3 regions of the Bradyrhizobium sp. 155 genome follow, and region 2 is predicted to be linked to each of the others. Evidence: predicted binding sites of a transcription regulator. Region 2 holds the regulator's gene; each other region holds the start of a gene.
What was found. The regulator PhoB, encoded in region 2, activates phosphate uptake and scavenging genes when phosphate is short. The targets are predictions, from matches to a motif close to TGTCATNNANCTGTCAT.
Positions count from the first base shown of each region.

Region 1 (8,041 bases), 1.0 Mb from region 2:
TCACGATCTCGTCGAGGTAGGAATTTTCAGCGGCGCACAACGCGCACGGCGCGTTGAAGCGGTACGGCTCGAAGGGATGGTCCTCGAAGTCGAGCGACACAACTTGCGTATAGGGCGGGATCGCATAGATGCGCTTCTCGCGGCCGGCGCCGAACAGTTGCAGCGCCGGGCAATTGTCCATCTTGGGATTGTCGAATTTGGGCGTCGGCGACGGGTCCATCACGTAGCGCGCATTGATCTTCACCGGATAGGCGTAAGCCGTCGCGATGTGGCCGAAGCGGGCGATGTCCTCGTAGAGCTTCACATGCATCAGGCCGTATTCGGCGAGCGCGTGCATGCGCCGCGTCTCCGTCTCGCGCGCCTCGAGGAAGCGCAGCGGCTCCGGGATCGGCACCTGGTAGACCAGCACCTGATTTGCGTGTAGCGACGTCTCCGGAATGCGGTGGCGGGTCTGGATCACGGTCGCATCGATCGTCGCCGTCGTCGTGGCGACGCCGGCGGTCTTGGCAAAGAACTTCCTGATCGAGATCGCATTGGTGGTGTCGTCGGAGCCCTGGTCGATCACCTTCAGCACGTCCTCGGGCCCGAGGATCGCGGCCGTCACCTGCACGCCGCCGGTGCCCCAGCCATAGGGCATCGGCATTTCACGGCTGGCGAACGGCACCTGATAGCCGGGGATCGCGATCGCCTTGAGGATCGCGCGGCGGATCATCCGCTTGGTCTGTTCGTCGAGATAAGCGAAATTGTAGGCGGGCGCGTTCATTCCGCGGCCTCCTTCATGGCATCGGGCGCATTGGCCTCAGTGAATTCCTTCCGCAGCTTGCGCAACAGGCCGAGCTCAGACTGGAAGTCGACATAATGCGGTAGCTTCAGATGCTCGACGAAGCCGGTAGCCTGGACGTTGTCCGAATGCGACATCACGAATTCTTCGTCTTGCGCGGGGGCGAGTGCCTCTTCGCCGAGCTCGCGCGCACGCAACGCGCGGTCGACCAGCGCCATCGACATCGTCTTGCGCTCGCTCTGGCCGAAGGCGAGGCCATAGCCGCGGGTGAAGCACGGCGCCTCCGTCGCGGAGCCCTTGAACTGATTGACCATCTGACACTCGGTGAGCTCGATCGAGCCGAGCGGCACGGCGAAGCCGACGTCTTCCGCGGAGAATTCAACCTCGACCTCACCGAAGCGAATCTCGCCGGCGAAGGGATGGTTGCGGCCGTAGCCGCGCTGGGTGGAATAGCCCATCGCCAGCAGAAAACCTTCGTCGCCACGCGCGAGATTTTGCAGGCGCAGGTCACGATCGGCGGGAAAATTGAGCGGCTCGCGAGTGAGATCGCCGACGCTGGCGCCGTCCTTAGCCTGAGGCGAGGATTCGATCAGCCCGTCGCGGCCGAGGATGTCGGTCACCCGCGGGGTTGGCGCAGACGATGCTTCGGCCGTCGCCGGTGTCTCCGGCACAAAGCCCTCGGCGAGCGAGGGATCGAGCAGGCGGTGGGTATAGTCGAAGGTCGGGCCGAGGATCTGGCCGCCGGGAATGTCCTTGAAGGTCGAGGACACCCGCCGCCGTATCCGCATCGCGCCGGTCTCGACCGGCTCGCTGGCGCCGAAGCGGGGCAGCGTCGCGCGGAAGGCGCGGACCAGGAAGATCGCCTCGATCAGATCGCCGCGCGCCTGCTTGATGGCGAGCGCCGCGAGCTCGCGGTCATAGAGCGAGCCTTCGCTCATGACGCGGTCCACGGCGAGACCAAGCTGCTCGGAGATCTGGTCGAGCGAGATTTCCGGAACGCTTTGGTCGCCACGCCGCGCACTGGCGAGCAGGCGATGGGCGTTCTCGATGGCGCGTTCGCCGCCTTTGACTGCGACATACATGCTTAGCTTCCCCTGCTCACGATACGCGTGGTGCGCGGGATCGCAACCATGGCGTCATCGGCGACCAGCACCACATCGATACCGCGCGGAAACAGCGCCTCGTTAATACGAAGTCGCTCGAACACGTCGAACGGCTTGATCGACGCCTGGAGCGTGGCGACGCCGTCGATGCCGGGCCCGCGCAGCTCGAAGCTGCGTCCCGAATCGAGACTCTCGACCTGCAGGATCAACGTGGTCGACCGATCCGGATATTCGCTGGTGCCGAGCGCGAAGCGCTCCAGCGAAGGCAGCGCCCCGCCGTCGCTGATCAGCGCGAAGCTGGCGATGGAAGAATCCTGCACCACCGGCGCACCAGTATGGAATTTCAGCCATTTCACGACGTCGGAAGTCTCATGCATGCGCGCATCGAGCCAGAGCGGCGTGTCGTGATCGAACAGCGTCAGCGCGATCGCGGCCGTCCCGCGCATCATCACACGAGGCGCTCCTGATGTCGGCACGATGCGCTGCACCGATCCCGGCCGCGCCATCGCGTCCATGACCGAGCGAAAGGTCGATTGCGCCGACAAGACCTTATCGGCGAACCCCGGCGGCAGTTCCGCAATCGTGGTCATGATCTCACCCCTCACCGCGCACCATGGTGTAGAAATCAACCTTCGTCGCGGCGGTCTGGGCCGCCACCTGCTTGCGCCTGACCATCAGCTGCTCACGCAACGGCGCGATAATGTCCCGCTCCACCGCGGCGCCGAAATCGCTGGACTGCACCAGGGCATCGCACAGCGCGATCAGCCGCGCCTTCTCGCCGTCGCGGCCGAGCGTGTAGCCGAAACCGACCTCGCCGCTCGCAAGCCGCACCGCGGCGCGCGACACCGTGGCTTCACCGAGGTTGAACGGCGCACCATCGCCGCCGACCCGGCCGCGCAGCATGACGAGGCCGTTTTCCGGCGCGCGCAGATCCTGATGCGCCGGCAAAGCGAGAGCGTGGAGGCGAGCGGCGATCTCGCCCGCCTCCGCGTGCGCCAGCACGGACATTGCGGCCTTGCGCTGGGCTTGCTGATTATTGTGCTGGGTCACCGCATCCACCGACTTCTCTGCAGAACTTGCCGAATCCAAGTTGTCTATGATACTAGACAACTTGATACGGGAGCGCCATGACTGTTTCGTGACAAAGGCGTGATTTCTGGAGTAGCTTCCCGGCCACATGAGCATGCAGGACACAGCCTCCTCCGGCGTCGCGTTGTGGCGCCTCGTTGCCGACGGCATCGAGCGCGGCATCGCCGACGGCCGCTTTGCGGCGGGCGACAAGCTGCCGGGCGAGGTGGAGATCGCCGAAACCTATCGCGTCAACCGCCACACCGTGCGACGCGCGCTGGCCGCGCTTGCCGAGCGCGGCATCGTGCGGGCAGAACGCGGCAGCGGAACCTATGTCGAGGCGCAGAAGCTCGCTTATCCACTGCGCTCGCGGACCCGTTTCTCCGAGATCGTCGGCGCGGACGGCCGCGAACCGCATGGCCGGCTGATCGAGGCGTCCGCTGACGTTGCGACCCGCGAACTCGCGCGGGAGCTTGGCCTCAAGACCGGCGCACCGCTGGTCCGGATCGAGGCGATGCGCCTCGCCGACCGCACGCCGATCTGTGTCTCCACGACGTGGCTATCGGCACAGCTATTCCCCGCTGCGGGCGACGTCTTTGCCGCGACCCGCTCGATGACGAAATTGCTCGAGCATTACGGCGTCCGGGACTATCGCCGCGGCGCGACCCGGATCACCGCCGGTATCGTCGACGCAACCGACGCCGCACGGCTCGATCTGGCGCTGGGACGGCCGATCCTGGTGGTCGACGCCACCGATCACGATCTCGACGGCAAGCCGCTGGTCACCAAGCATTCGCGCTTTGCGGCGGAGCGGGTGGAATTTCTGGTGGAGAACGGGTGAACTGGCTGCCCTCTGCCCCTCTCCCCTTGCGGGAGAGGGTGGCTCGCCGCGCTAGCGGCGAGACGGGTGAGGGGTTGCCTCCGCGCACTGATCTGAATTGAGGATGCAGACCCCTCATCCGGCGCTTCGCGCCACCTTCTCCCACAAGGGGAGAAGGAAGAAGGTTACGCCACCGCCCGCCGCCCGATAATCGCAAAACGCAATTTGCCCGAAACGAAATCGATCGCGGCGACTGCGACCAGGATCATCAGGATCAGGAACGACACCTTCTGCCATTCCAGCACGCGGATCTGCTCGGCGAGCTGGAGGCCGATGCCGCCGGCGCCGACGATGCCGATGATGGTGGCCGAGCGCGTATTCGACTCGATGAAATAGAGCACCTGCCCGGCAATCACGGGCAGGACCTGCGGCAGCAGGCCGAAGCGAATCTCGTGCAGCGCGCTACCGCCGGAGGCGCGGATGCCCTCGACCTGCTTCTGGTCGGCGCCCTCGATCGCCTCCGAGAACAGTTTTCCAAACGCGCCGAAATCCGACACGGCAATAGCGAGCACGCCGGCAAACGGGCCGAGCCCGACCACGTTGATCCACACCAGCGCCCAGATCAGCGTGTCGACTCCGCGGATTGAATCCAGGAAGCGCCGCACCGGAAACCGCAAAATCCTCGACGGCACCACATTGCGCGCGGCAAGAAGACTGACCGGCAGCGCGAAGACCGCGGCCAGCGTCGTGCCGAGCAGCGCAATCGACAGCGTCTCGCCCAGCGCCTTCAGATAGACCGGCAGCGACGAGCCGGGATCCGGCGGGATCATCATCAGGCTGATCCAACCGAGCTGGCTGAGCCCCGCGAACAACCGCGACGGCGAGAAGTCGAGATCGATGAGGCCATAAATCAGAACCGCGAGCGCCGCGACGATCATCGCCGGCATCGGGAGCCGCGCCGAAGCCGGCCGGTCGAACACATCAGGGTAGCGCGCGCGAAGCGCTGATGTGTCAATGTCCTGCGGCCCCGTCACGTCCGCGCCTCCTTGCCGAACAGGCGGCCGCGCAGCCAGCCGGTGCTGATGTCGATAATGAAAACCGTGACGATGATGGTGAGCAGGATGGCGCTGACGTCCGAGTAGTAGAACTTGCGGATGGCGACGACGAGCTCCTGGCCGATGCCGCCGGCACCGACGAAGCCCATCACGGAGGCCTCGCGGACGTTGATCTCGAAACGCAGCAGCGCGTAGCTGGCATAGCCCGCCGTGACCTGCGGCAGGATGGCGAAGCGCATGCAGGACAGCCAGCTCGCGCCGGTCGAGCGGACGCCTTCGACCGGTTTCATGTCGGCGTTCTCGACGATCTCCGAGAACAGCTTTCCAAGCGCGCCGGTGGAGTGAATCGCGATCGCCAGCACGCCCGCCATCGGCCCCAGCCCGAAGGCGATCACGAAGATCAGGGCAAACACGATGCCGGGGACCGTGCGGGCGAATTCGAGCAGGCGCCGCACGACGAAGCGCAACCACGGCGCGGGCGAGGTGTTTTCAGCCGCAAAGAAGTTCAGGCAAAACGCAAAAGTCGCGCCGATCAGCGTGCCGACATAGGAGATCAGCAAAGTCTCGCCCAGCATCCTCAGCCATTTGCGCCAGCCCCACAGCCACTCGCCGACATCGGTCCAGACCCGCTGGCCGGTGTCGAGTGTGAGGATGCGGTCGAAATAGCTGATGAAGTTGCCAAAGTGGGCGAACAGCGTGCGCAGATTCACTTCAGCGCCGATCGCGGCCAGACACAGTGCTGCGGCGAAGATCACGGCTCCAGACAGGATTCGGAGCCGCTTGCGCGCCACCGCCTGGCGATAGGCGGCGTTGAGCACGGCGAGCTGTTGCTCGGGGAGGATCGAAACCGCGACGGTCATCTTGGCCAGGAAAATGGTCAATCAAAGAGAAAGAGCCGGGTCCATCGACCCGGCTCCAGTGGCATCGTCCCGAAACTCAGGACGCCTTCTTCTTACGCAGCGCATCGACGAACTTGATCAGCTCGATCGTGCCATCCCAATCCTTGGTGGTCGCGGGATGAAAACCCTTCTTCTGGCCGTCCTGGAGGCGATGGAACGCAGCCTTGTCCTTGGCCGGCGCGTCGAAGAACGCCTTGGCGATGGCGGCCTTGGCCTCTTCCGGCAGGTCAGAATTGTAGGCATAGGGGCCGTTGATGATCGGCGCCGACTTGTGGATGATGCGGAAATCATCCTTCTTCATCGCCGAGCCATCGGCATTCTTCAGCATGCCCTTGGTCAGCATCTGCGCTAATGTCGAGTCGTTGTCGCTGGTCCACTGGTTGGCCGCGACGTCGACCGTGCCCTGCGCCAGCGCCAGGATCGCGTTCTCGTGGCTTCCGGTGAAGACGACCTTGCTGAAATAGGTGTCGGCGTCCGCGATGCCCATCTTGTCGAGCTCGAAGCGCGGCACGTTGTTGCCGGAGGTCGAGTTCGGGTCGACCAGGCCGAGGTTCTTGCCCTTGAGCTGGTCGATGCTCTTGTAGGCGCTGCTCGCCTTGACGAAGAACACCGAGTAATAACCGGTGGAGCCGTCGGAGTTGATGTCGTTGGCGAAGGCGTCGGTCTTGACGCCGGTCAGGCGGGCGCGGGCGAACGAGGCCGAGCCGTAGCTCGCGATGTGAATGTTGCCGGCACGCTGGCCTTCGATTACGGCAGCGTAGTCGTTGGCGATGCGCAGCGTGACTTTCACGCCCAATTCCCTGGAGAGATAGCTCATGAACGGCGCCCAGCGCTCGGTCACGCCCGAGGCGTTTTCCGCCGGAATGACCGCGAAGGTCAGCTCGGGATATTTGGCTTTCCAGTCTTCGGCGGAGGCCGAAGTCGTCAACGCGAGCGCGGCGGCGCCGGCGAGAATCAATCTGCGAGTAATCATGATAGCCTCTTCATTGGTTGAGGTCGGTTGACGCAAAATTGGTAAGTCCTGATGCGGCGCAGCTCAGGCGGCGGCCGCCGTTCCAAGCGCCGGAATGCCCTGTCGCACCGGTGCAGGCGTGCCGCCCATGACTTCGGCGGCTTCGAGATCGTAGAGCTCGCGCGCCACGTGGTCGGTCAACTCGGCCGGCGCGCCGTCGAACACCACGCGGCCCTGCGCCATGCCAATCAGGCGGTCGCAATAGCTGCGCGCCAGGTCGAGCGAATGCAGATTGCAGAGCACCGTGATGCCGAAGTGCTTGTTGATGCGCAGCAGCGCATCCATGACGATCTTGGTGTTGCGCGGATCGAGCGAGGCGATCGGCTCGTCGGCGAGGATGATGTCGGGCTGCTGCACCAGCGCGCGGGCAATCGCGACGCGCTGCTGCTGGCCGCCGGAGAGCTGATCGGCGCGCTGGGCCGCGAGCGGGGCAATGTCGAACTGTTCGAGCGCGGACATCGCCAGCGCCCTGTCCTGCTCGGGCCAGGTCTGCGACAGCGAGCGCCAGGCCGGCATCGTCGCAAGCCGTCCCATCAGGACGTTGGTGAGCACATCGAGCCGGCCCACCAGATTGAACTGCTGAAAGATCATCGCCGAGCGCGCCCGCCACTGCCGCAGCTCCTTGCCGCGCAGCGCCGTGACGTCGAGGCCGTCGAACAGGATGCGGCCCTGTGCAGGGGTCGCGAGACGGTTGATGGTGCGCAGCAGGGTCGACTTGCCGGCGCCGGAGCGTCCGATCACGCCGACGAAGCCGCCGGGAGAGACTTGAAACGAGGCGTCGTCCACCGCGGCTTTCACGCCGAAGCGACACGTCAGACCTTCAACCACCAGCATGCAGGGCTCCAGAGTAGCTGGGACCCACCGCTAACGCCGGCGCTTGACACTTGTGTGACACGGACGTTGCGGTGCGGCGATCCTACACACCTCATCTCCTGTTCATCCCCTGTCATGGCGTCGTCATGACATTGTCATCAAGCCGCTCGAAGAGAAACGCCCGCCCTCTCGTTCGGATTCAACATGGCCGCCAAAGCTCTTTCGGTCCAGCCGACTGTCGATCCCTCCGCGAAGCTGCACGACGCCAGGCTTGGGGCCTACACCGAGGTCGGCGCGCGCACGATGCTGCACGAGGTGACGATGGGGGATTACTCCTATGTCGTGAACGACGCCCAGATCACCTACACCACCATCGGAAAATTCTGCTCGATCGCGGCGATGACACGGATCAATCCGGGCAATCACCCGATGCAACGCGCCACGCAGGCGCACTTCACCTATCGTTCGAGCGCCTATTTCGAAGGCGAGA
Region 1 covers NZ_CP064704.1:538,721-546,761, reverse strand. Annotated here, with positions in the region: gene IVA93_RS02605 (alpha-D-ribose 1-methylphosphonate 5-phosphate C-P-lyase PhnJ) at 1-763, opposite strand, end outside; gene IVA93_RS02600 (carbon-phosphorus lyase complex subunit) at 760-1,863, opposite strand; gene phnH (phosphonate C-P lyase system protein PhnH) at 1,866-2,474, opposite strand; gene phnG (phosphonate C-P lyase system protein PhnG) at 2,479-2,943, opposite strand; gene phnF (phosphonate metabolism transcriptional regulator PhnF) at 3,062-3,793, shown strand; gene phnE (phosphonate ABC transporter, permease protein PhnE) at 3,958-4,806, opposite strand; gene phnE (phosphonate ABC transporter, permease protein PhnE) at 4,803-5,687, opposite strand; gene phnD (phosphonate ABC transporter substrate-binding protein) at 5,764-6,699, opposite strand; gene phnC (phosphonate ABC transporter ATP-binding protein) at 6,763-7,572, opposite strand; gene IVA93_RS02560 (LbetaH domain-containing protein) at 7,756-8,041, shown strand, end outside.
Region 1: the regulator PhoB is predicted to act here: its motif matches at 3,012-3,028, upstream of phnF (phosphonate metabolism transcriptional regulator PhnF).

Region 2 (8,041 bases):
AAGCTCCAGCAGGGCATCGTGATTGAGGATGCGGATCATGATGGCGTCGACATAGCGCGACAGCACGCGCGCGGTGTCGGCGATGGTCTCGCCGCGGCCGAGCTGCATTTCGGCGCCGGTGAGCATGATGGGCTCGCCGCCGAGCTGGCGCATGGCGACGTCGAAAGACACCCGCGTCCGCGTCGAGGGGCGCTCGAAGATCATCGCCAGGGTCTTGCCTTCGAGCGGCCTGACCGGCTGATGCGCCTTCTGCTTCGCCTTCATCGCGGAGGACGCAGCGAGCATGCGCTTGAGCTCCGACAGCGGCAGCTCGTTGATATCGAGGAAGTGCTTCGGTGTTTTATCGGGCGACTTGCTCATCAGCTTGCCGCCCGCTTGTTGCCGGACAACGCGGTGCAGGCGCGCTCGAGCCGCCCGACGCTGTCCTCGATCTCGGCTTCGGTGACGATCAAAGGCGGCAGGAAACGCACGACATTGTCGCCGGCACCGACGGTGAGCAGCTTTTGGTCGCGCAAGGCTGCAACGAGATCGCCGGAGGGCACCACGGCCTTGATGCCGATCAGGAGGCCCTCGCCGCGCACTTCGCTGACGACATCGCCGTGACGGTCGATCACGGAGGCGAGCTTCTGCTTGAGCAGCAGCGACATCCTCTGCACGTGGTCGAAGAAGCCGGGCTTGAGCATGACGTCGAGCACGGCGTTCGCAGCCGCGATCGCGAGCGGATTGCCCCCGAAGGTCGAGCCGTGCGAGCCCGGCGTCATGCCGGACGCCGCTTCGGCGGTCGCAAGGCAGGCGCCGATCGGGAAGCCGCCGCCGAGCGCCTTGGCCAGCGACATCACGTCGGGTTCGACGCCAAGGCGGCGGTACGCGAACAGATCGCCGGTGCGGCCCATGCCGGTCTGCACCTCGTCGAAGGCGAGCAACAGACCCTTCTCGTCGCAGAGCTGGCGCAACGCCCTCAGGAAGGCGGGCGTTGCCGAACGCACACCGCCCTCGCCCTGGATCGGCTCGATCAGGATGCCGGCGGTCTGCGGACCGATTGCCTTTTTCACGGCATCGAGATCGCCATGCGCAACCTGGTCGAAGCCCTCCATCGGAGGGCCGAAACCTTCGAGATATTTTGCCGATCCCGTTGCGGCCAGCGTCGCCAGCGTGCGGCCATGGAAGGCGCCTTCGAAGGTGATCATGCGATAGCGGTCGGGATGACCCTTTGCGGCGTGATAACGGCGCACGACCTTGATCACGCATTCCAGCGCTTCGGCGCCGGAATTGCAGAAGAACACGAAATCCGCGAAACTTTCATTGCACAGGCGCGCGGCGAGCTTTTCGCCGTCCGGGCTCTGGAACAGATTCGACATGTGCCAGAGCTTGGTGGCCTGCTCCTGCAACGCCGCGACCAGCGCCGGATGGGCATGGCCGAGCGCATTCACCGCCACCCCGGAGGTGAAATCGAGATAGCGCTCGCCATTGGTCGCGATCAGCCAGCAGCCTTCGCCACGCTCGAAACCAAGGTCGGACCTGGCGAAAACGGGGAGCAAATGCGGCGCTGCGCTGTTAGTCATGATGGTCACTTGAATGTTGCGGACGGAGTGAGCGTGCATTGCGCAACGCACCATCGACCGGCCCGGAAAACGAAACGTGCCGCCTCTTGAGGGCGGCACGTGCGACTATCTTAGGCCTGGTGAAACGGGTGTCAATGCCGCCCGGAAAGCCTCGCGAAACGCTGAATCCGTAGTCTTGCGGTGCCGATTTTGCGGGATTTGGCCACGGAACATGTGGAAGCGAGTCGGCGGACTCTTGCGCGGGAGTCACGCCATATTGTAGCGTTTGGATTGTCAGATACGACATCTCGTGCAGTGGTTCTGATCTTTAAGTCCTTATGTACCGGCGTAAACGTTCGGGCGTTCAAGACGCGCCCGGCGAGCCTTAAGGGATTCTGGCGGCACGGGTTTTTGAAGGCTTAGGCATTCGCTGCGAGGCCCCAGGATGGCTGGCGCGCAGCGAGGGAAAGGGTGCAATGACGGTTTTGACCTGGTCCGATGATCGCGTCGAGCAGCTGAAAAAGCTCTGGGAGGCCGGACTTTCGGCCAGCCAGATCGCGGCGGAGCTCGGCAATGTGACCCGCAATGCCGTGATCGGCAAAGTGCACAGGCTCGGCCTTTCGGGCCGCGCCAAGAGCCCATCATCGGCAGCGCCGCGGCCGCGCAAGGCGCGCCCCGCGCAGCACATGATGCGGGTGAGCCGCCCGATCTCGCGCGGCAACACCGCGCTGGCGCAGGCCTTCGAGGTCGAGGCTGAGCCGGATCCGGTCACCTACGACAACGTGGTGCCGATGAGCCAGCGGCTGTCGCTGCTGGAATTGAACGAGGCGACCTGCCACTGGCCGGTCGGCGATCCCTCGAGCCCGGACTTCTTCTTCTGCGGTGGAAGGGCGCTGTCCGGACTGCCCTATTGCGCCCAGCACTCGCGCGTTGCGTACCAGCCCGCGTCGGATCGGCGCCGCGCACCGGTAAAGCCGGGTCCCCGTTAGTCGTCACGCGAAGACAGTTCAACAATTTCAGTGTCGTCCCGGCCTAGTGCGCAATTGCGCACGGGGGGCCGGGACCCATACTCCGAGCACGCAATAATCGTGCGGAAGGGGTCACTCCGAGTCTTCGCCAAACCACGTTCGGTGGTTATGGGTCCCGGATCAGCGCTCGCTTCGCTCGCTTGTCCGGGACGACGGCTGAGAATGCAGGGACAGCTCGCCAACAAACAAGCCTGCAACCCTACACCTGCTCCGCCTTCGCGAAGCGATCATCCAGCGCGTAGCCGGCGCCGCGGACGGTGCGGATCGGGTCCTGCTCGCGGCCGAGATTGAGCAGCTTGCGCAGGCGGCCGATATGCACGTCGACGGTGCGCTCGTCGATATAGATGTCGCGGCCCCAGACGCTGTCGAGCAGCTGCTCGCGCGAGAACACCCGTCCCGGATGCTCCAGGAAGAACTCCAGCAGGCGATATTCGGTCGGACCGAGATCGATCGGCCGGCCCGAGCGCGCCACGCGGCGCTTGTCACGGTCGAGCTCGATGTCGCCAAAAGCAAGGACGGTGGCGAGGCGCTCCGGGCTCGCGCGCCGCAGCAGGCCTTTCACGCGCGCCAGCAGCTCCGGCACCGAGAACGGCTTGACGATGTAATCGTCGGCGCCGGTCGCAAGACCCCGCACCCGCTCGCTCTCCTCGCCGCGCGCGGTGAGCATGATGATCGGGAGCTGCTTGGTCTCGGGACGGGTGCGAAGCCGCCGGCACAATTCGATGCCTGACAGGCCCGGCAGCATCCAGTCGAGCACGATCAGATCGGGGATGTGCTCCTTGAGGCGGGTGTCGGCGTCGTCGCCGCGCATCACCGTCTCGACGTCATAGCCGTCGCCTTCGAGGTTGTAGCGGAGAAGCTCGGTCAGGGCTTCCTCGTCCTCAACCACCATAATGCGTGCGCCCATCGGGTCGTCGCTCCTTAAGTCTTCAGGTGTTCGGTACCGTGTTGGCAAAGGTCGTCATGTCGCCCTTCGGCCGCTTGTCGGTGATCGCCTGGCCCTCGATCATGTAGAACACGGTCTCGGCGATATTGGTGGCGTGGTCGCCGATCCGCTCGATGTTCTTGGCGCAGAACATCAGATGGATGCAGAACGAGATATTGCGCGGATCCTCCATCATGTACGTGAGGAGTTCGCGGAACAGCGAGGTGCAGATGGCGTCGACTTCCTCGTCGCCCTTCCACACCGCCATCGCCGCCGGCAAATCATGCGCGGCATAGGCGTCCAGCACCGACTTGACCTGCTGCTGCACGAGGTCGGTCATGTGCTCGAGGCCGCGGAACAGCTTGAGCGGATGGAAGTCCGTCTCCAGCGCCGCGACGCGCTTGCCCATGTTCTTGGCGAGGTCGCCGATGCGCTCGAGATCGGTCGCGACGCGCATGGCGCCGACGATCTCGCGCAGATCGACCGCCATCGGCTGGCGGCGGGCGATGGTGAGCACCGCACGCTCCTCGATGCGCTTCTGCAGCGCGTCGAGCTCGGTGTCGATGGCGACGACGCGCTGGCCGAGCGGGACGTCGCGGCGGATCAGCGCGTCGACGGACTCGACGATCATGCGCTCGGCGATGCCGCCCATCTCGGCGACCAGGCGAGTGAGTTCCTGGAGGTCGGTGTCGAAAGCCTTTGCGGTATGTTCAGAACCCATGTCGCGTCTCCTAGCCGAACCGGCCGGTGATGTAATCCTGCGTGCGCCGATCTGACGGCGACGTGAAGATCTTGCTGGTGTCGTCGAACTCTATCAGCTCGCCGAGATACATGAAGGCGGTCTTGTCGGAGACGCGCGCCGCCTGTTGCATGTTGTGGGTGACGATAGCGATCGTGTAATCCTCGGACAGCTCCTGGATCAGCTCCTCGACCTTGGCGGTCGAGATCGGGTCGAGCGCCGAACAGGGTTCGTCGAACAGGATCACCTCGGGCCGCACCGCGACGGTGCGGGCGATGCAGAGGCGCTGCTGCTGGCCGCCGGAGAGCGACAGGCCGGAGGCGTTGAGCTTGTCCTTGACCTCGTTCCACAGCGCGCCGCCGCGCAGCGCCTTCTCGACGCGGCCGTCCATCTCGGACTTCGAGATCTTCTCATAGAGACGGATGCCGAACGCGATGTTCTCGTAGATCGTCATCGGGAACGGCGTCGGCTTCTGGAACACCATGCCGACGCGGGCGCGCAGCAAATTGAGGTCCAGCCTGGGGTCGAGAATGTTGGTCTGATCGAGCATGAGCTGACCGGTGGCGCGCTGGCCGGGATAGAGGTCGTACATCCGGTTGAAGATGCGCAGCAGGGTCGACTTGCCGCAGCCCGACGGACCGATGAACGCCGTAACGCGGTTGGCGCCGAGCGTCAGGTTGATGTTCTTCAGCGCATGGTGCTCGCCGTAATAGAAGTCCAGGTTACGCACGGTCACCTTGGGGGGCGCCTCGGGCAGCACCGCCGCGTGCGGCAGTCCACCGGACGCGCTCATCGACACGGAAAGATCACTCATTTTGCGGTCCTCTCGGCGCCAAGGATGCGCGCGAAAATATTAAGGGCAAGAACGGTCAGGGTGATGAGCAGCGCCCCGCTCCAGGCCAACTGCTTCCAATAGGCATAGGGGCTCTGCACGAAGTTGTTGATGGTCACAGGCAGGTTCGCCATCGTCTTGTTCAGGCCGAGGCTGAAGAACTGGTTCGATAGCGCGGTGAACAGCAGCGGCGCGGTTTCACCGGCGACGCGAGCGGTCGCGAGCAGCACGCCGGTGATGAGACCCGATCGGGCAGCACGATAAGCGATCCGCTTGATCACCAGCGAACGCGGCAGGCCGAGCGCCGAGGCCGCCTCGCGCAACGCGTTCGGCACCAGCAGCAGCATGTCCTCGGTCGTGCGCAGCACCACCGGGATCACGATGACCGCGAGGGCGAGCGAGCCTGCGATCGCCGAGAAGCCGCGCATCGGCACCACCACGGCGCCGTAGATGAACAGGCCGATGATGATCGAGGGCGCCGAGAGCAGGATGTCGTTGATGAAGCGGATCACCGAGGTCAGCCGGTCATTGCGGCCGTATTCGGCGAGATAGGTGCCGGCGAACATACCGAGCGGCGCGCCGATGCCGACGCCGATCACGGTCATGATCAGCGAGCCGACGATGGCGTTGAGCAGACCGCCCTCGTTCGATCCCGGTGGCGGCGTGTTCTCGGTGAACAGCTGGACATTGAGTCCCGCCAGCCCGTTGTAGAGCAGCGTGATCAGGATCAGCGCGAGCCAGGTGACGCCGAAGGCGGTTGCGGCGATGCAGAGCCCGCGGACGACGATGTCCTTGCGGCGTCGGCGTGAATAGATCGGATTCATGGCGCTAATTCCCCGCCTTCTTTTCCAGCCGCATCAGCATCAGCCGCGCCGCTGCGAGCACGAAGAAGGTCAGAACGAACAGCAGGAGGCCGAGCAGGATCAGGCCGGATTGGTGCAGGCCGTCGCTCTCGGCGAACTCGGATGCGATCGCCGCCGAGATCGTGGTGCCCGGCGCAAAGATCGATGACGAGATCCGGAACGAGTTGCCGATGATGAAGGTCACCGCCATGGTCTCGCCGAGCGCGCGGCCCAGCGCCAGCATGATGCCGCCGATGACGCCGACCCGGGTGTAGGGGATCACCACGCTGCGGACGACTTCCCATGTGGTGCAGCCGACGCCGTAGGCGGCTTCCTTCAGGACCGGAGGCACCGTCTTGAACACGTCGACCGAGATCGAGGTGATGAAGGGCAGCACCATGATGGCAAGGATCAGCGCGGCATTGAACAGGCTGAGATAGGACGGGGGACCTGCGAAGATCGCGCCCAGCACGGGAACGCCGTCGAAGATCTTGATCATGAAGGGCTGGAACGTGTTGGCCAGGAACGGACCCAACACGAAGAAGCCCCACATGCCGTAGATGATCGAGGGAATACCGGCGAGCAGCTCGATTGCCATGCCGATCGGGCGGCGCAGCCATTGCGGGCAGAGCTCGGTGAGGAAGATCGCAATGCCGAGACCCACGGGAATGGCGATCAGCATCGCGATGAAGGAGGTGACGAGCGTGCCGTACATCGGCCCGAGCGCGCCGAGCACCGGCGGATCTGCGGAGGGCGCCCAGCGCTGCGTCCACAGGAAGGAGACGCCGTATTCTTTCATCGCCGGGAAAGCGCCGACGATCAGCGAAATGATGATGCCGCCGAGGATCAGAAGCACCGAGATCGCGGAGAGCCGCGTAATCCAGTAGAAGGTAACGTCGCCGAGCTTGAACGCGCTCAAGGCCTTGGCGCGGTCATACGGTCCGGCGTCGTCGATTACATCGCTCTGAACGGCCATCTCTGCCACGCCGATCCCCTGTACCAAATAGTATACGTTTTTTGTTGGTCCGTGCCCCGGATGCAGCGCAGCGCATCCGGGGCACGAGCGTCGCGAACCTAGCTCTTGATGTCGGCAGCCCAGGTCTTCTCGATCAGCTGAACGACCGGATCCGGCATCGGGATGTAGTCGAGCTCTTCAGCCGCCTTGCCGCCGCTCTTGAAGGCCCAGCGGAAGAACTTGATGGCTTCCTGCGAGGCCGCCTTGTCGGTGGCGTCCTTGTGCATGAGGATGAAGGTCGCCGCCGTGATCGGCCAGGATTTCTCGCCGGGCTGGTCGGTCAGGATGACGTAGTAGCCGGGAGCCTTGGCCCAGTCGGCGTTGGAGGCGGCCGCCTGGAAGGCTTCGACGGTGGGCTGCACAGGCTTGCCGGCCTTGTTGATGAGACCGGTGTAGGTCAGCTTGTTCTGCTTGGCATAGGCGTACTCGACATAGCCAATCGAGTTCTTGGTCTGGCTGATGTTGCCGGACACGCCTTCATTGCCCTTGGCGCCGACGCCGACCGGCCACTCGACCGCGGTACCCTCACCGACCTTGCTCTTCCAATCCGCGCTGGCCTTGGCGAGGTAGTTGGTGAAGTTGAAGGTGGTGCCCGAACCGTCCGAACGGCGGACCACGGTGATGGCCTCCGAGGGCAGCTTCACGTTCGGGTTGAGCTTCTTGATCGCGGCGTCGTCCCATTTGGTGATCTTGCCGAGATAGATGCTGGCCAGCGTCTCGCCGTCGAACACCAGTTCACCGGGCTTCACCCCCTCGATGTTGACGACGGGCACGATGGCACCCATCACCATCGGCCACTGGACGAGGCCGTCCTTCTCGAGCTGCTCGGCCTTGAGCGGCGCATCGCTGGCGCCGAAGGTCACGGTCTTGGCCTGGATCTGCTTAATGCCGCCGCCGGAGCCGATCGACTGGTAGTTCAGACCGTTGCCGGTCTCCTTCTTGTAGGCGTCGGCCCATTTGGAATAGATCGGGAACGGGAACGTCGCGCCGGCTCCGGTGATGTCGGCAGCAAAGGCCGCCGTCGTCGATGCGGCGACAATGCCAGCAGCGACGAGTGTTTTGAGGAAATTCATGCTGGTCTCCATACAGGGGAGCGAAGCGCCATCCGCGCCCGATCGC
Region 2 covers NZ_CP064704.1:7,375,415-7,383,455, forward strand. Annotated here, with positions in the region: gene argF (ornithine carbamoyltransferase) at 1-360, opposite strand, end outside; gene IVA93_RS35055 (aspartate aminotransferase family protein) at 360-1,562, opposite strand; gene IVA93_RS35060 (GcrA family cell cycle regulator) at 2,018-2,530, shown strand; gene phoB (phosphate regulon transcriptional regulator PhoB) at 2,769-3,476, opposite strand; gene phoU (phosphate signaling complex protein PhoU) at 3,499-4,215, opposite strand; gene pstB (phosphate ABC transporter ATP-binding protein PstB) at 4,226-5,047, opposite strand; gene pstA (phosphate ABC transporter permease PstA) at 5,044-5,889, opposite strand; gene pstC (phosphate ABC transporter permease subunit PstC) at 5,894-6,883, opposite strand; gene pstS (phosphate ABC transporter substrate-binding protein PstS) at 6,982-7,995, opposite strand.

Region 3 (8,041 bases), 3.1 Mb from region 2:
ATCTCTGCGCAGCTCTCGGCGTCGTTGTCGTGCTGGTCGTCGGCTCCATCTGGCGCCGCCGCAGCATGAGCGCGGCCGCGCTGGAGTCCTCCGAACGCCACGTCAAGGCCTCGGCGGAGTAGATCTATCTTTTGAGCATGATCTCTTGGGAAAAGCGCTAGCGTCGGACGATCGAGCCGGCGCGGTTGATCAGGCGGGCGAGCGCGCGGAAGCGGCTGCCGACTCGATCCGCGACGAGATCGCCGAGGCGGTGCTCGAACACCAGCAACAGCTTGCGGCCCATGCTGCGGAAATGCGTCGCGGGCAAGACGCCCGGACGCGCCGCCGAGATCAGATGTGCGACGCGGAAGGCCGCGCCCAGCAGGCGGGCGCGTTCGAGCTGCGCCGGCGTCAGCAGCTCCTGCATGGCGACCGGCGGCTGGTTCTCCTCGCTGAGGCCCGCATAGCGATAGAACACGGACAACCCGACGAAGGCGCGCTCGGTGTGGGTGATCGCGCCGAAATTACCGTTGACGACGAGGCTCAGCGTCTGCTCGCCGCGATGGTCGGGATGCACGCGCCACCCGATGTCGGACAGCAGGCACGCGGCGTGGCGCAGGCGGCGGTCTTCTTCGGTCTCGCGCAGCTTCACCACGCGCGCGAGGCGGTCGGTCCAGGCGATCAGCTCGCGGGCGTGCTTTGCCGAACGCGACAGCAGCTGGTTCAGCTCCTCGGCCGCGCAGATCAGTCCGTCCTTGTTGCGCTCGGACTCCGGCAGCTTCTCGTGCAGCAGGCCCTCGCGCACGCCGAAGGTCGAGAACACGATGGTCTTCGGCTTCGCCACCCGGATGATGTGCTCGAGCACCAGCGCCGCATAGGTGAGGAGCGGACGCCGGGCATCGGCGACGATCTCGATGTCGGCGAGCATGCCGGCGGCCGCAAGCCGGCGGAGACGACGCGAGAAATCGAGCGCCTCGGCCGCCGAAATCGAATAGCCGTGCATCACCTGCAGCGGATAGCCGCTCTGGATGATGTGGATGCGCGCAAGCGCGCGCCAGGTGCCGCCGACCGCGTAGAAGCTGCGGCTGCTCCCCGCCTTGAGCTGCGGCACCCCATCGAGCGCTTCGCGCACGATGCGGTCGGCGCGTTTCAGGGATTTATGCGCGAGGTCCTGCAGCGCGAGGCCGCCGAGCGGCAGCGTCACGCCGCTGCGCACGGTGTTTTTGCGCACGTCGATCAGTTCGAGCGAGCCGCCGCCGAGGTCGCCGACGATGCCGTCAGGATGATGGATGCCGGAGATCACGCCAAGCGCCGACAGCCGCGCCTCGCGCGGGCCCGACAGGATCTCGATCTTCACCGCGCAGATGCGCTCGGCTTTCGCGATGAAGTCGGCGCCGTTGGAGGCATCACGGCAGGCGGCGGTCGCAATCGCAAACACCCGCCCGACCTGCATGACCCGGCACAGCGCATGGAAGCGCTTGAGCGAGGTCAGCGCCTTGTCGACGGCGTCGGGCGCAAGCAGTCCCGTGCTCTGCACTTCGCGCCCGAGGCCGCACAGCGTCTTCTCGTTGAAGATGGGAATGAGGCTCCGCGTCAGTCCCTCGTAGACGACGAGACGGACCGAGTTGGAGCCGATGTCGATGACCGCGACGCTCGAGCCGCGCTTGCGCGGCCGCTTCACGTCGACGATCCCGGATCAGGATTGATGACGTTCATTACGGCGCGTGAGGCGGCGCGGCGAGGATTCCTTGAGCGACTTACCACGGCCAGACAGACTCGGATTTGTCATGAAGTAGTTGTGGACGTTGAAAGGCTCCTCGCCCTTCGCGGTCTTCATACGCGTTGAGGACCCGTCCGGCAACAATTGCCAGCTCTGTTCATTGTCCTTGAGATTCGCGACCATGATCTGTTCGAGAACCTGCTGATGCACCGTGGGATTCTGCAGCGGACACAGCACCTCGACGCGGCGGTCGAGGTTGCGCGGCATCATGTCGGCTGAGGAGATATACACAGCCGCTTTCGCGCTCGGCAGGCCCTGGCCCATGCCGAAGCAGTAAATTCGGCCGTGTTCGAGGAATCGTCCGATGATCGACTTGACGCGGATGTTCTCCGACAAGCCGGGAATGCCGGGACGCAGGCAGCAGATACCGCGCACCACGAGTTCGACCTGCACGCCGGCCTGTGAGGCCTCGTAGAGCGCGTCGATGATGTCGGGGTCGACCAGCGCGTTCATTTTCATCCAGATCGCAGCAGGCCGGCCGTGCCGCGCATGCGCGGTCTCGCCCTGGATGTGCTCGATGATGCGCTTGCGCAGGGTCAGCGGAGACACCGCCATCTTTTCCAGATCGCTCGGCGCAGCGTAGCCGGTGATGAAGTTGAACACGCGCGCGGCGTCGCGGCCGATGGTCGGCTCCGAGGTGAAGTAGGAGAGGTCGGTGTAGATGCGCGCGGTCACCGGGTGGTAATTGCCGGTGCCGGTGTGGACGTAGGTCGTGAGGCTGCCGCCCTCGCGCCGCACCACCATCGAGAGTTTCGCGTGGGTCTTCAGTTCGAGGAAGCCGTAGACGACCTGCACGCCGGCGCGTTCTAGGTCGCGCGCCCAGCGGATGTTGGCCTCCTCGTCGAAGCGGGCCTTCAGCTCGATCAGCGCGGTGACGGATTTGCCGGCTTCGGCGGCTTCCACGAGCGCGCGCACGATCGGCGAGTTGCTGGAGGTGCGGTAGAGCGTCTGCTTGATGGCGACGACGTCGGGGTCGCGCGTCGCCTGCTGGAGAAACTGCACCACGACGTCGAAGGATTCGTAGGGGTGATGGACGACGAGGTCCTTCTGCCGGATCGCAGCGAAGATGTCGCCGCCTTGCTCGCGCACGCGCTCGGGATGGCGCGGCACGTAAGGGGTGAATTCGAGATCGGGCCGGTCAAGGCGGGTGAGCTGCGAGAGCTCGTTCATGGCGAGCACGCCATCGACCAGGAACACCTCGTCGTCGGCGGTCGACAGCGCGTGCTGCACGAAACTGCGCAGCTGCTCCGGCATCTTGGCGTCGATCTCGAGTCGGATCACCGAACCGCGGCGGCGGCGCTTCAGCGCGGTCTCGAACAGGCGGACGAGATCCTCGGCCTCTTCCTCGATTTCGAGTTCGGAGTCGCGGAGGACGCGGAAGGCGCCCTGGCCGTGAAGATTGTAGCCGGGGAACAGGCGGTTGATGAACAGCGCGGTGGCCTGCTCCAGCGAGATCAGCCGGACGACCTTGCCGTCAGCCGGCAGACGGATGAAGCGGTCGATCTTGCCGGGCATGCGGATCAGCGCGTTCATCTGCTTGCCGTCGGCGGCGCGCGTGAGCTGGAGCGCGATGGTGAAGCCGAGGCTCGGAATGAACGGGAAGGGGTGGGCCGGGTCGATCGCGAGCGGCGTCAGCAGCGGGAACACGTTGCTGAGGAAGTAGTCCTCGACCCAGGTTCGTTCCGCCTTGGTGACCTCCTTGCCCTCGACCAGCACGATACCCTCGTCGGCGAGCGTGCCGCGCAGGTCGCGCCAGATTGCCTGCTGGTCGGAGGCAAGCTGCGAGACGGTCCGGTTGATGAGCGCGAGCTGCTCGGACGGGGTCAGACCGTCGGGGCTGCGCTCAGCAATACCCTCGCGCACCTGGGCCTTGATGCCGGCGACGCGGACCATGAAGAACTCGTCGAGGTTATTCGCTGAAATCGACAGGAATCGCACCCTCTCCAGCATGGGGTGGCTGGGATTGACCGATTCCTCCAGGACGCGGCGGTTGAAGTGCAGCCAGGAAAGCTCGCGATTGATGAACCGCTCGGGGCTCGATGCGATCGCCGGCGGGCCTTCGGCTTCCGGGGCTTTTTCCTTAACTTCAACAGCTTGCGCAGAATCCATCAGAAGTCGGTCCATCCAGTTCGCCCCAATTTGCGACTTACGCGCAAAACCCGCGGGAGCATGTGTTAGAGCGATGACGTTTCGATGACATTGATGTTCCGCCGCCCGGCCGCGTCAACCCGCCTTGGTCAGACATCCCGGAGCAGCTCGGCCGCCAGGGCCCGGGTGACGGGGCGGCCGAGGCGCAAGGCCTCGCTGTCCAGCAGGTCCACAGCCCGTCGGGCGGCGGCCGAGGACCGCTCCAGGCGAGTGGCGAGGTAGCTGACCACGCTCTCGTCCACCGCGAGCTGGCGGTCGGCGCAGAACTTGACGATCAGGCCGCGGAAGAGCTGGTCGTCGGGCGGCAGCAGCGAGACAACGGGGACGGCGCGGAGCCGCGAGCGCAGGTCGGCGAGCTCGATCTCGAGAGACGCGGGCACCTCGCGTCCGGTGAAGAGGACGTAGGCGCCGTCCTCGCGGGCCAGATTCATCAGATGGAACAGGGCGCGCTCGTCGAATTCCCTGGCTTTGGGATCCTCGACCACCAGCGCGCCGGTGGCGAGCGCAGCCGGGACGGCCTCGGCGGTCAGCCCATTGGCCGTGGTCGAGCGGGCGCCTGAAGCCTCGGCCCAGATCGCGGCGAGATGGCTCTTGCCGCTTCCTTCCGGGCCGGCCAGCCACATGATTCGGTTCGGCCATTCCGGCCAGGCGTCGATGAGGGCAAGACCGGCGGCGTTGACGGGGCCTTCGAGGAAATTGTCCCGGCTCAGGCTCTCCGCATGCGGAAGCGAAAACGCCAACTGTCGGGGATGAACGCGGCCTGGCACGCTTGCTTTGCTCCGTGCCGGCGTGCCGGCTTCGTTTGACGAGATGCGACCTAATCGAGCGGGAGTTGGCCTTTTACGGGGCCGCTCCCAACTCACTTGGCCTCGATCGTGCTCATGTGCCGCAACCATTCGACAAGATAGAGCGACACGGAGGAGAGCGTGAAGACCGTGACGAGGCCCATCAGGATTATATCATAAGGACCGGGTTTGAAGCCGAAGGCGAGGGCGGCCAGCACCAGCGCCGCGAACGCCACCTGGGCCACAGTGTTGAGCTTGGATACCTTTGAGGGCTTCATCTCCACAGGTCGGTCGAACAGCCACGATATGATCACGGCGGCGACGATCATGATGTCGCGCGAGACCACCAGGATGACGATCCAGCGCGGAATCGCGCCCCAGATGCCGAGCGCCATGTAGATCGAGACCAGCAGCGCCTTGTCGGCGAGCGGGTCGAGCAAGGCGCCGAGCTCGCTCGTCATGTTGAAGCGCTTGGCAAGGAAGCCGTCGACCGCGTCGCTGATACCGGCGATCAGGAATACGGCGAACGCCACCTCCATTTGGCTCGACACGATGGCCCAGACGATGATCGGGACCAGCATGATGCGGCCCAAAGTAATGATGTTCGGTATACTCACACGGCGCTTCCCGGCACCCGGCCTGACCTCGAATTCGGCCCTTTGGAGGCTGAACCGGTTGATATCTCTACATAGTATACGGCGGCGCGCCATGCGAGCCATTGCGCGTCCCCGGAATTCGACGTAACCAGCCGCAAACCCACTGGAAATCGGGCATGACCGACCGCAAAAACGGCCTCACTTACGCCGATTCAGGCGTCGATATCGATGCGGGCAACCGCTTGGTCGACCTGATCAAGCCGATGGTGCGCGCCACCGCACGGCCCGGCGCCGACGCCGAAATCGGCGGATTCGGCGGCCTGTTCGATCTCAAGGCGGCCGGTTTCAAGGATCCCATCCTGGTGGCCGCGACCGATGGCGTCGGCACCAAGGTCAAGATCGCGATCGAGACCGGCCTGCATGGCGGGATCGGCATCGACCTCGTCGCCATGAGTGTCAACGACCTCGTGGTGCAGGGCGCCGAGCCGCTGTTCTTCCTCGACTATTTTGCCTGCGGGAAGCTCGATCCGGAGGCGACCGCGTCGATCGTCGCCGGTGTCGCCGAAGGCTGCCGCGAATCCGGCTGCGCCCTGATCGGTGGCGAGACGGCCGAGATGCCCGGCCTCTACAAAGACGGCGACTACGACCTCGGCGGCTTTGCCGTCGGCGCCGCGGAGCGGGGCACGCTCTTGCCGCGCAAGGACATCGCCGCCGGCGATGCCGTGATCGGGCTCGCTTCGTCGGGCGTGCACTCCAACGGTTTCTCGCTGGTGCGCAAGATCGTGGAACAATCCGGCCTCGGCTTCGGGGCGCAGGCGCCGTTTGCGCCCGTCATGACGCTCGGCGGCGCGTTGCTGACGCCGACGCGTCTCTACGTCAAATCCTGCCTGCGCGCGATCCGCGAGACCGGCGCGGTGAAGGGGCTTGCCCACATCACCGGCGGCGGCTTCACCGACAACATTCCGCGCGTGCTGCCGAAGCATCTCGGCGTCGGTATCGATCTGGCGCGCCTGCCAGTGCTGCCGGTGTTCAAATGGCTGGCCGCGCAGGCCGGCATCGCCGAGCTCGAAATGCTGCGGACCTTCAATTGTGGGATCGGCATGATCGCGATTGTCGAGCCGGACAAGGTCGAAGAGGTCGTGGAGATCTTCACTGACGCCGGTGAGACCGTGGCACAGCTCGGCAGCGTGATCCCGGCCGAGGGCGAGCACCGCGTCGTCTATAACGGCCATCTCGACCTGGCGCTGTAATGACCGGCGCTGTAATGAAACGCCGCGTCGCCATCCTGATTTCCGGCCGTGGCTCCAACATGGCTGCGCTGATCAAGGGCGCGGCCGCGCCGGATTTTCCGGCGGAGATTTCGCTCGTCATCTCGAACAAGGCCGATGCGCTGGGGCTGGAAAGGGCCAAAGCGAGCGGCGTGAAGACGCTGGTGATCGAAAGCAAGCCGTTCGGCAAGGACCGCGCCGGCTTCGAGAAGGTGCTGCAAGCAGCACTCGATCAGCACGGCATCGAGCTGATTTGCCTCGGCGGCTTCATGCGCCTGTTCACGGCCGAATTCACCAAGGCGTGGTACGGGCGGATGCTCAACATTCATCCCTCGCTGCTGCCGTCCTTCCCCGGTCTCGACCCGCACGGCCAGGCCTTGCGCGCCGGCGTCAAGCTGTCCGGCGCGACGGTGCACTTCGTGATCCCCGAGACCGACGCCGGCCCAATCGTGATGCAGGGCGCGGTTCCCGTCAGCGACGACGACACGGCGGACACGCTGTCGGAGCGTATCCTTGAAGTCGAGCACCGCATCTATCCCGCAGCACTGAGCCTGCTCGCGACCGGCAAGGTCCAGATCGAGGGCGATGTGTGCAAGACCGCGGGCAGCGGGCCGTCGGAGAATTTTCTGGTTTCGCCGTTGGTGCGGTGAAGCGCCGTCGCACTCGGAATACTTCTCATTCCACAAAAAACCCCCGGCAGAGCCGGGGGCAACGTCATGATCTCTTGCGCAGACCGCGAGAGAAATCAGGAAACCTTGAGGTTCTCCGCGGATGCCTTGCCGCGGTTCTCCACGAGATCGTATTCAACCACCTGATTTTCATTGAGGGTCGAGAGTCCGGCGCGCTCGACGGCGGAGATGTGGACGAAGACGTCCTTGTCACTGCCGTTCGGCTTGATGAACCCATAGCCCTTGGTCGGGTTGAACCATTTGACGGTGCCCTTTTGCGGCATCCTCAGTCTCCTCCGCTAGATACAAAAACGACGCGGCCGCTTTTCGCGTGCCACGCCACAAACGGGCTTCCGGTAGTCTGTTCGAGTCTTGAGTCTCAAAGTCGCGAAACGCACAGTCGAGCGGCCAATTCCGATTGTGTCCGATATTGCAACATGAAAATCGCCCCTTAGCAAGCCGCGCGCGAATTTCAAGACTTCGACCCGAGTGCCCGTCCGCAATTTGCGACCTGTGGCCGCGGAACCACAATCGGAAGCAATGCCTTTGCCGGGACGCGCCAGCCGGTTGACCCTCAGTAACAGTTCGGAACAAATCGCGGCACGCGTGCGCCGCTCCTGTTGCTTTTTTGCGCGCCGCCCTTTGCTTCAGGATTTGTCGCCATGTGCTGCATTTCGCAGCCCTCAGAGACACGGCAGGCGATCAGGCTGAACCGCGTCCGCTGGATCGCGGCTGCCGTGGCGTTTGCTCTCATCATGGTACTGTCGACGACATCAGGCTTTGCGCAGAGTCCCACGCCCACGCCGACCCCGACACC
Region 3 covers NZ_CP064704.1:4,278,108-4,286,148, reverse strand. Annotated here, with positions in the region: gene IVA93_RS20995 (TerC family protein) at 1-122, shown strand, start outside; gene ppx (exopolyphosphatase) at 158-1,660, opposite strand; gene IVA93_RS20985 (RNA degradosome polyphosphate kinase) at 1,676-3,868, opposite strand; gene IVA93_RS20980 (P-loop NTPase family protein) at 3,997-4,674, opposite strand; gene IVA93_RS20975 (CDP-alcohol phosphatidyltransferase family protein) at 4,767-5,309, opposite strand; gene purM (phosphoribosylformylglycinamidine cyclo-ligase) at 5,465-6,538, shown strand; gene purN (phosphoribosylglycinamide formyltransferase) at 6,553-7,206, shown strand; gene IVA93_RS20960 (cold-shock protein) at 7,302-7,508, opposite strand; gene IVA93_RS20955 (autotransporter outer membrane beta-barrel domain-containing protein) at 7,887-8,041, shown strand, end outside.
Region 3: the regulator PhoB is predicted to act here: its motif matches at 3,942-3,958, upstream of IVA93_RS20985 (RNA degradosome polyphosphate kinase).